DNA from 3 places in the Arthrobacter dokdonensis genome. Region 2 is predicted to be linked to each of the others. Evidence: riboswitches for the same ligand, from Rfam matches in the RefSeq annotation. Region 2 holds a riboswitch; each other region holds the start of a gene.
The links. Region 2 has a riboswitch for thiamine pyrophosphate ahead of DMB86_RS12315 (bifunctional hydroxymethylpyrimidine kinase/phosphomethylpyrimidine kinase). Riboswitches for the same ligand answer to the same signal wherever they lie in the genome.
Positions count from the first base shown of each region.

Region 1: linked by a shared signal. The riboswitch ahead of DMB86_RS17530 (3-oxoacyl-ACP reductase) and the one ahead of DMB86_RS12315 (bifunctional hydroxymethylpyrimidine kinase/phosphomethylpyrimidine kinase) in region 2 are both predicted to bind thiamine pyrophosphate.
Region 3: linked by a shared signal. The riboswitch ahead of DMB86_RS01290 (ECF transporter S component) and the one ahead of DMB86_RS12315 (bifunctional hydroxymethylpyrimidine kinase/phosphomethylpyrimidine kinase) in region 2 are both predicted to bind thiamine pyrophosphate.

Region 1 covers NZ_CP029642.1:3,922,502-3,925,764, forward strand. Annotated here, with positions in the region: gene DMB86_RS17525 (LLM class flavin-dependent oxidoreductase) at 1-1,132, opposite strand, end outside; gene DMB86_RS17530 (3-oxoacyl-ACP reductase) at 1,132-1,896, opposite strand; TPP riboswitch at 1,964-2,058, opposite strand; gene DMB86_RS17535 (ATP-binding protein) at 2,132-3,263, opposite strand, start outside.
Region 2 covers NZ_CP029642.1:2,760,999-2,764,261, forward strand. Annotated here, with positions in the region: gene DMB86_RS12315 (bifunctional hydroxymethylpyrimidine kinase/phosphomethylpyrimidine kinase) at 289-1,902, opposite strand; TPP riboswitch at 1,893-1,991, opposite strand; gene DMB86_RS12320 (Rne/Rng family ribonuclease) at 2,104-3,263, opposite strand, start outside.
Region 3 covers NZ_CP029642.1:280,371-283,633, reverse strand. Annotated here, with positions in the region: gene DMB86_RS01310 (Na+/H+ antiporter subunit E) at 1-167, shown strand, start outside; gene DMB86_RS01305 (monovalent cation/H+ antiporter complex subunit F) at 232-498, shown strand; gene mnhG (monovalent cation/H(+) antiporter subunit G) at 501-863, shown strand; gene DMB86_RS01295 (DUF4235 domain-containing protein) at 860-1,120, opposite strand; TPP riboswitch at 1,248-1,369, shown strand; gene DMB86_RS01290 (ECF transporter S component) at 1,414-2,040, shown strand; gene DMB86_RS01285 (ABC transporter ATP-binding protein) at 2,043-3,263, shown strand, end outside.

The sequences.
Region 1 (3,263 bases), 1.2 Mb from region 2:
GCTGCATTTCATCGGCCACCTGTTCCGGGGTGCCCACCATGGTCGCGTGGCCGCCGCCGGCGGCCAGCCGGCCCAGCAGCTGGCGGACCGTGGGCCGTTCGGCCTCGATGATGCGCACAATGGTGGCGTAGCGGCCCTGCGGTCCCGTGAATTCACGCGCCGGCACCAGGGCCGGCACGGGCGCGTCCAGTTCCCAGCCGCTGCAGTCCCGCTGGACAAAGCGGCCCAGCTGGGTCAGCGAGGCTTCTATCGGCAGGAAGGAGTCGGCTTCCGCCTGCTTGGCCCGGGCCTCCTCCTCGGTGACTCCCACGTAGGTGACGAGGCCGGGCATGATGGCCACCCCGTCCGGGGCCCGCCCGGCCTCCGCCACGCGGCGTTTGACGTCGCTGTAGTAAGCCTGTGCGCTGGGCAGGTCGTAGGCGACGGCATAAATCCCCTCGGCGTATTTCGCCGCCAGCTCGCGTCCTGGCTCCGAGGCCCCGGCCTGGAACAGCACCGGGCTTCCCTGCGGCGATCGCGGCACGTTGAGTGGGCCGTCCACGCTGAAGTGCGGGCCCGAATGGAGCACCGGGCGAATCCTTTCCGGATCGGCGTACCGGCCGGCCCTGTCGGCGAGCAGCGCGTCGTCGTCCCAGGAGTCCCACAGGCCCTTCGCCACCTCAATGAATTCGGCCGCCCGCGCGTAGCGCACGGCGTGCGGCGGCAGGGCAGGCATCCCGTGGTTGCGCGCCTCGGCGTCGAACATGGAGGTCACCACGTTCACCCCGATCCGCCCGCCGCTGATGTGGTCCAGCGATGCCAGCATGCGGGCGGCGTGGAAGGGGCTGTAAAACGTGGAGGACACGGTGCTGACCAGCCCGATCCGCTCCGTGGCCCGCGCAATCGCGGCCAGCATGGTCAACGGCTCCAGATGCCACAACGGCCCCGCGGCCGGATCGCCGGCGGACTGTCCGTCGGCGAAGAAGACGGCGTCAAAGAGCCCCCGCTCGGCCGTTCGGGCCAGCCGTTCGTAGTAGCGGATGTCGCCCAGCCCGTCGATGGGCGAGCCGGGCAGCCGCCAGGCCGCGCCGTGGTGGCCGCAGCCGTGCAGGAACGCGTTGAGGTGCAGCTGGCGCGTGGACGTGCCGGGCATCAGTTCATCACCAGCCCGCCGTCGACCATGAGGTTCTGCCCCGTCACGGAACGCGCCCACGGCGAGGCGAAGAACAGCACGGCGTCGGCGAGCTCGGCCGGCGTCGTGACCCTTCGCAGCGGGGTGGCTGCGGCAATGTAGTCAAACACCTCATCCGGCGTGGCCGCGCTGGCGTCCGTGGTGCGCAGCAGGCCCCCGGAGACCATGTTGACGCTGATGTTGTCCGGGCCCAGGTCCGCGGCGAGCGTACGCGTCAGGGACAGCAGCGCCGCCTTGGCCGCCGTGTAGTCGTGGTAGGGCACCACGGGATTGTGGAACAGGTTGGTGCCGATGTTCACGATCCGGCCGAAGCCCTGCGCCCGCATGCCGGCCAGGGCCGCCTGTGTGGTGTTAAGCGCGCCGCGGACACTGCCGGAAAACTGGGCGTCAAAGTCGGCCCAGGCAATGGCGCCGGCGGTGGCGCGGGAATCGCCGTTGAAGGAAAAGTCGGCCAGCGCGTTGTTCACCACGGTGGTGACGGCCGTGCCAAAGTGAGCCTCCGAAGCCGCGAAAAGTGCCGCCACCTCCTGCGGGTCGGTGACGTCGGCCTGCACGGCGAGCGCCCGCTCCGCACCGGCGGTTGCGGCCAGTTCCCGGGCGCCGGCGGCGCTGTTGCGGTAGTTGGCCACCACCCGGCATCCGGCGTCCAGGAACGACCGGGCAATGTGGTTTCCGAGGCCGCGGCCGGCACCCGTGACGAGGACTGTTTGTTCTGACAACTGCATGGTTCTCCACCTTGGTCAAGGCGAAAAGATGGGGCACGGCCGTGCACCGCCCCCCAAGGGCAGGCGCCGACAACCGGCAGGACATCCCTTCGCTAGTGCTAACTAGATCAGGTTCAACGGGTGTGTTTCTCAGCCCCGCGAAGGGCACCCCGTGTCACTGCCTGCGAGTTTAGGCGAACCGCACCCCGGAACCCAACGGGCCGGGAAGATTGCCCGGCTTGTTACGTGCGGCGCGTCATGTGCGCGCCAGCGCCTCGATGTCCTCCAGAAAGTCCTGGGCCACGGCGTCGCTGACGGTGGCCCTGGTGTCCGCAATGGTCTCCAGGTAGTCGGCGGTGACGGGGCCGCCCGCCTGGGCACCGCCGTCGTACACCGCCTTTTCCAGGGCGCGCTGGGAGGCGCTGCGGGCCGCAAACTCGATGTCCGCCGGGGAGAACCCGGAGCTTGCCGCGACCAGACCGTCAACGTCCACCTGCCCCATGGCGGCGGCCGGGATGAAGCGCGTCCACATGGCCGCGCGGGCGTCCGCGTCCGGCAGCCCGATGGGGATGACGTAGTCGAAGCGGCCGTGGCGCAGGAAGGCCGAGTCCAGCGAGCGGATGAAATTCGTGGCGCACACGAGCAGCCGGCCGGGCTGGTCGCGGAACGCCGGGATGATCTTCAGCAGCTCGTTGGTGACGCCCTGCATGGGCGACGGCGGCTCCCCCGAGCGCTGCGACGCGATCTCCTCGACCTCGTCGATAAACACGACGGCGTGCTCCAGCTCGGCGATGTCCAGGAACGTCTGCCGCAGCGCGCCGGCCAGGCCGCCCGGGTCCCCCGCGAGCCGCGACGGGAACACTTCCACAAACGGCCACTCAAGCCGCGACGCGATGGCCTTGGCGAAGGTGGTCTTGCCCGTCCCGGGAGGCCCGAACAGCACGACCGCGCGCGGCGGCACCACCCCGAACTCCTCCGCCAGCTCCGACTCGGCCAGCGGCAGCACCAGCCTGCGCTCCAGCAGCTCCTTTTCCGCCGTCATGCCCGCCACCCGGTCCCAAAGGTCGCGCGGGAGCACCCGGCCGCCCAGCTCCTCCAAGGCACCCAGTTCGGCGCGCTGGACGGGGATGCGGCGTTCAAAGTAGCGCAGGTTCTTCTTCACCACAAAGCCGCGGTTGGTAAACGCCTCCACCCGGGTTTCGGTGTCCGGCATGAGGGCGGAGAGCTTGTTCAGCCCGTGCGCCGCCATGCGGTTTTCGACGGCGGCCAACAGGGAGGTGCCGATCCCCTGCCCCCGGAAGGCCGGCAGGGTGGAGAGGAAGACGATCCAGCCCTGGTCGTGCGCAGCCCTGGCCACGGCGGCACCCACCAGCTGTTCGCCCTGGACG
Region 2 (3,263 bases):
GTTCTACCATGGAGTGGCTGCCCTCAGAGTTGGCGTAAGCACCGAAGACCAAGAATACGCTAATTCCAGCCCCGGCCGCAAATGAGACTGGCTCCGCGCTACCGAAACGTAGGCATCGGGGTCGCTGCCCATCAGCCACGCCCGCTCAACGGAACCGTGCCCCATCACTCTAGCCGACATTTGGCGCAGACCGTGGGCTTCCCGGGCGTGGCGCGCAACTTTAAGCCGGCGCGGGCCAGTGGCGTTCGTCACGCTGCCCCTGCGGCCGGCCGGCCAGGCGCCGGCCGGTCAGGCGTAGAGCCGCGGCGCGTCAAAGAAATCCACTTCGTATTGCGCCGAGTTGCCAAAGGCCTCCCTCATGCGCTCCCGCTCCAGCGCGGAGCCCCGGCCCGCCGCGGCGTCGACGATTGCCACGGCCCGGGCCGCGGCCTCGGTGAAGGCGTCGTCCGCATACGTTTCCAGCCACTCACGGTATGGATGGACGCCCCCGTCCGTGCCGCCGTCGTGCTTCACAGCCCCTGCCGTCGGGCCGCCGCCCGCCCTCCTGAGTTCTGCCTTCCGGAGTTCGGCCGCCCGGTAGTCGGCATCGAGCACGCGGCCCACCTCGGCGTACAGCCAGTAGCACGGCAGTACGGCGGCGGCCACTTCGGCGTAGCTGCCCGAGAAGGCAACGGCCTGGAGGTGGTCCACATAGTGCTTGGTCACGGGCCCCTGCGTCACGTCCACCGGGTGCCGACTAAGCCACTCGCGATGGAGCGAGAGTTCCACGGCCAGGCAGTTCTGCGCGCCGGCGGCCCAGAAGCGCTGCTCGTCCTCGGTGGGGGCCAAGGCACTGGCACGGGCAAGCACGCGCGAATACGCGTTGAGGTACTGCGCGTCCTGGGCCAGGTAGTAGGCAAAGTGCCGGCTGTCGAGCGAACCGGCGGTGAGGTCCTTGATGAAGTCCAGCGCAAAAAGGGCTTCACGCTGGGGTGCGATGTCGGCCCACAGCGACCGGCTGAACGCGTCGGCGGCCGGCGGCCGGTTGGTCCACAGTTCGTGGAAGTGGTTGAGCGGCCCGTGCCCGTGCCCGAGGTCCAGCGCGTCCGCGGTGCGCAACGCCCCCGTCAGCCAGTCCTTGGCCCGCTTCACACTTTCGGGCCAGCTGCCGGTCTGTGCCTGCAGCGTGGCCAGCGCGGCGGACAGCGAACAGCCGGTGCCATGCGTGTTGGCGGTGTCCACGCGCGGCCCCGCGAAAACCTCCACCGACCCGTCCGGGCCCAGCAGCGCATCGGGGCATTCGTCCCCGTCCAGATGCCCGCCCTTGACCAGCACGGCGATGCCGTGGGCCAGGGCCAGCGCCTTGCCCTGCTGCAGCGCAGCCTCCCACGTCGCGGCCTGGGGCTCGCCCGCCAGGACGCCCAATTCGACGAGGTTGGGCGTGGCCAGATGGGCGTGGCGGAGCAGGCGGAGCAGCGCTTCCCGGGCGTTCCCGTCCATGAGGTCGTCACCGCTGGTCGCCACCATGACCGGGTCAAGCACGACGACGGGCGGCCGGGTTTTCGCCAGCCACTCCCCCACGGCGTCCATCACCCCGGCGTTGGCGAGCATGCCGATCTTGACCGCGTCGATCGTGATGTCCGCTGAGAGGCTGTCAAGCTGCCGGGCGAGGAAGTCGGCCGGTGGCACATGGACGCCCTGCACCCCCCGGGTGTTCTGTGCGGTCAGCGCCGTGATGGCGGCCATGGCATAGCCACCGTGGGCGGAGATGGCCTTGATGTCGGCCTGGATGCCGGCGCCTCCCGAGGGGTCCGAGCCGGCGATGCTGAGCACGTGCGGGGGCCGCGGCGCGCCGCCGGCACCCGCCGTCGGCTCCGCGGGCGGGAGGTGCCGGAGTGGTACGGGAGTGGCGGTGCTGTTCAAGGGGACATCCCTTCGCCGGTGCTGGCCGGACAGGTTCAACGGGTCTTTTCTCAGCCGGCCCTCCTGGCCTGGCACCCCGTGTCGCTCCCCACCCTAGCGCCGCCCCCGCCCGTTAAGGAAAACCGTGTGCCAGAAGGCGCCGTCCCACGACCGGATAGGGTCGATGGGACGTCACCTTCTGGCACACGGTTGAAGTCGGTGCTAGAGCTCCGAAGCCGGGACGCCGACGCCGAGCATGATGATCGGCGCCGCTTCCTTCGCGGCCGCGGCCTTCGGCTTGACGGCCGGCTGCGCGGCGCTGCTGTGCGCGGTGCCGCCCTGGCCGGCGGCGGTTTCCGAGGTGTCCACGCTCATGTCCGCCCCGCCTTGGGCGCTGCGGGCGCTGCGGTTGCGGCGCGGTCGGCGGGACCGCGGGCGGTCCGCTGCTTCACCGGCGTGCCCGTCGTGCGCGGCCTGGCTGGACGTCCCGCCGGTTCCCGCCGCGGGTTCCGTGCCGTGCACCTGGGCGGGGGCCGCCGGGTTCTTCGGTCCGGCCAGCTGGTCCAAGGCCTGCGACAGGCCCGCCAACGCGGCCGCCTGCTCGGCGCGGTGCGCCTCGTCGTCGTGCCTGTGGCCGCGTGGCAGGGCCACTGCCTCCCCGCCCAGCGTCACTGTGGCCGTGCTGCCCAGGCTGGTCGGCAGGGTTTCCAGCGCGGCGGATTCGCCGGCGTCGGCGTGTCCCGCACCGGTGTGTCCCGCGCCGGCGTGGCCCGCGTCAGTTTGTCCCGCGTCGGCGCGGCCTGCCTGCGGGCCCTCATGGTGCGCGGCAGCGGCGGCTGCGGCAATGCTGGCCAGCGCGGCGCGCGCCTGCGTGGCCTTTTGCAGCCGCTCGGCCTCCGTGGCCTCGTCAATGACGGGCGCCTCCACGTGGTCGTGCACGTCTTGGTGGTCGCCGTCCGGATGGGAACGGTTGCGGTTGCGCTTCCGTTCGCTGCGGGTGGAGCGGTTGGCGGTGCGTTCGGCCTCGCGGTGGTCGTTGCGGCCCGGCTGCGGATGGTGCTGCTCGGCGGCCACCGTGTGGACGCGGCGGTGCTCCACCGGGATTTCATGGGTGACCATGCCGCGCCCGGCGCAGGCCTCGCACTGCTCGCCAAACACTTCCAGCAGGCCGGTGCCCATGCGCTTTCGCGTCATCTGCACCAGGCCCAGGCTGGTGACCTCTGCCACCTGGTGCTTGGTCCTGTCGCGGCCCAGGCATTCGACCAGGCGGCGCAGCACCAGGTCGCGGTTGGATTCGAGGACCATGTCGATGAAGTCGATGACGATGATGCCGCCGATGTCGCGCAGGCGCAGCTGGCGGACCACTTCCTCGGCCGCTTCCA
Region 3 (3,263 bases), 1.9 Mb from region 2:
CCACCCTGTACGTTCACGCCATGAACACACCAACCCCGGAAAGCGTGGAAAGGGTCCGTGCCGGGATCCAGGACATCGAGGCCCGGCTGATCCGCCTCATGGGCAGCCGCGAGGAACTGGCAGCACTTGCCGCTGAGGTTCGAGATCACGACGGGTCCGGCCGTTGAGGTTCGGGATCAGCCCCAGCCGCTCCCTCCCGACGACACCGCCCAAGGAGGCGCAGTGACAGGCTTGGAAATTGTCGTGGTGATTGCCGCCGTCGTGCTTGCCCTGGCCGCGGCCGGGACCATTTACCGCATCGCGGCGGGGCCTTCCCTACTGGACCGCGTGATTGCGGCGGATGTGCTGTTGGCGATTTTTGGTGCCGCCCTGGCGATGGAAATGGCGTTGACCCGGCATACAGACAACCTGGCGCTGCTGGTGGTGATCAGCGTGATCGGGTTCATCGGTTCCGTCACGGTGGCCAGATTTGTGGCGCACAGAAAGGAGGAGGCGTGATCATGGATGCCCTGCTGGACGTCCTGACGGCCATTTGCCTGCTGGGCGGGGCGCTGATGAGCCTGGCCGCGGCCATCGGGCTCCTGCGGTTTCCGGATCTGATGAGCCGCATGCACGCCGCCACGAAGCCGCAGGTGCTGGGGCTGTTCCTCATGCTGGCGGCGGTTGGGCTGCAGCTGCGCGCCTGGTCGCTGGTTCCCCTGCTGCTGGTGGCGTGGCTGTTCCAGCTGCTCACCGTGCCGGTGTCCGCCCACATGGTGGGCCGCGCTGGGTACCGCACCAAGCACCGCCGTCCGGAGCTGCTCAGCACGGACGAGCTCCACGACGTGGTGGCGGCGGTCGTGGAGGACCGCGACGAGGCCTAGACCTCGTCCGGGTGCTGCTGGAAGCGGGCGATGGCCTTCTGCGTGGTGCGGCTGGTCACGACCTGGATGATGGCGGCGACGGCGGAGGACACCAGGGCGAAGGCAAGGGCCGAGCGCATGCTGTTTTCGAGGTCGGCACCGTCCTTCGGCGGCTTGCGTCCGGTGCTTTTCTCCCAGGCGGTGTCCACGATCTTGCTGGCAACAAATCCAGCTCCCAGGCTCACCCCGGTGCTGAGCAGCTTGAACACGATATTCACAAAAACGCTCCTTGAAGTGCGGTGGTCCCGATGCGATGCGAAGGTTCCCTGCCAGCCTAACCGGTCAGCGGGAGCCCGTAACGGCATTCGCCGCGGTGCGGCGGCGCGGGTAGACTGAAGGCGCAATTCAACACGACAGGGGAGCGTCCCGTTCCATACCATGGAACAAGGCGCTGAGAGTGCGGTTCGCCGCAGACCCTCGAACCTGCTCCGGCTAGTACCGGCGAAGGGAGTCGAGTTCTCTTCGGTGCGCGGAAAGACCGCCGCACCGCCCCTCCTGCAAAGGAGGAAACATGAGCAAGTCAGTCGCGGGCAATTCCGCCAATCCCCGGACAGCACCTAAATCCACGTGGCGCGTGGTGGACATCGTGGTGGCTTCCGTCCTTTCCGTGGCCGTGGGCGTGATTTTCTGGCTGTGGTCCGCCGGTTACGGCTTCATCGCCGCCCTGACCGTCGCCTTCCCACCTCTGGGCGGGTTGTACGGCGGGGGCTGGCTGATCGCGGGAGTCATTGGCGCCCTGGTGATCCGCAAGCCCGGCGCCGCGCTCTACTGCGAGCTGGTGGCGGCCATTGTCGAGGCGCTGCTGGGCAACTCCTTCGGCCTGACCGTGATCTTCTCGGGCCTGGTCCAGGGCATCGGCTCGGAAGCCGCATTCGCCGTGTTCCGGTACCGCCGCTTTAGGCTGCCCGCGGCCCTGTTGGCAGGCGCGCTGGCCGGGGTGGCCATGGGCCTGAACGACACCCTGGTCTCCTACGTGACGTGGGCGCCGGTCTGGAAGCTCGTCTACATCGTGCTCGGCGCCGTCTCCGGCGCCGTCATTGCCGGCCTGCTGTCCTGGCTGGCCGTGCGCGGCCTCGCCCGCACCGGGGCCCTGGGCAACCTCCCGTCCCGCGGCGCCGCCACCGAACCGGTGGTGTAGCCGTGCGTGTTGCCGACCGGGGTGCCGTTGCCCCGGCGCGGATCAGCGCCCGGGGGTGGGGCTGGCAGCATTCGGGCCGCGCCGCCAAGGCCATCCACGACCTGGACCTGGAAATCGCGCCGGGGGAGCGGGTGCTGCTGCTGGGGCCTTCGGGCGCCGGGAAGTCCACGCTGCTCCACGCCCTGGCGGGCGTTCTTGGCGTCGACGAGGGTGCCGACGAGTTTGGCTCCCTGCTCATTGACGGCGCCCCCGTGGCGCAGGCCCGGGGCCGGACGGGTCTCATGCAGCAGGACCCGGATTCCCAGGTGGTGCTCTCCCGGATCGGCGACGACGTAGCCTTCGGCGCCGAAAACCTGTCCGTGCCGCGGGAGGAGATCTGGCGCCGCGTCCCTGCCGCGCTGGAGTCCGTGGGCCTGACGCTGCCGTTGGACCACCCCAGTTCAGCCCTGTCCGGCGGGCAGAAGCAGCGCCTGGGTCTGGCCGGCATGCTCGCCATGCGTCCCGGCCTGCTGCTGCTGGACGAACCCACCGCCAATCTGGACCCGGCCGGCGTCGTGGACGTGCGTGATGCCGTCCGCAACAGCCTGGATGAAACCGGCGCCACCCTGGTGGTGGTCGAACACCGGGTCTCCGTCTGGCTGGACGTGGTGGACCGGATAGTGGTGCTGGCCACCGAAGCCGCGGGGGAGCCCGGCGGCGTGCTGCTGGACGGGCCGCCCGCCACGGTCCTGGGCCAGGCGGCAGAGATGTTGTCGGCCGCCGGCGTGTGGGTCCCCGGGCGCGTGCCCGCCGTCCGTCCCCGTACCGCCATCCCCACGGCCGACGCCGGCCCCCGGCTGTTGCTGGAGGCCGGAGACCTGGCGGTGTCCCGCGTCAGGGGACGGCGAGGGCACCCTGCCGTGCCAGCCGCCGTCGTGCCTTCCGTGCGGATTCGCGCCGGGCAGGCGCTGAATGTGACGGGGCCCAACGGGGCCGGGAAGTCCACGCTTGCCCTGACGCTGGCAGGGCTGCTGCCCGCCGCGGGCGGACGGTTGGAGGCGGCGGAGGCGCTGTCCCGCGGGGCGGGCCCCGCGCCGCTGAAATGGCGCGGACGGGAGTTGATCAGCAGGATCGGCACCGTCTTCCAGGAGCCGGAACACCAATTTGTGACCGGCAGCGTGCGGGATGAACTCCTGTTTGCGCCAAGGCTGCTCGGGCACGGCGCGGACGGCGTGGAGGAGCTG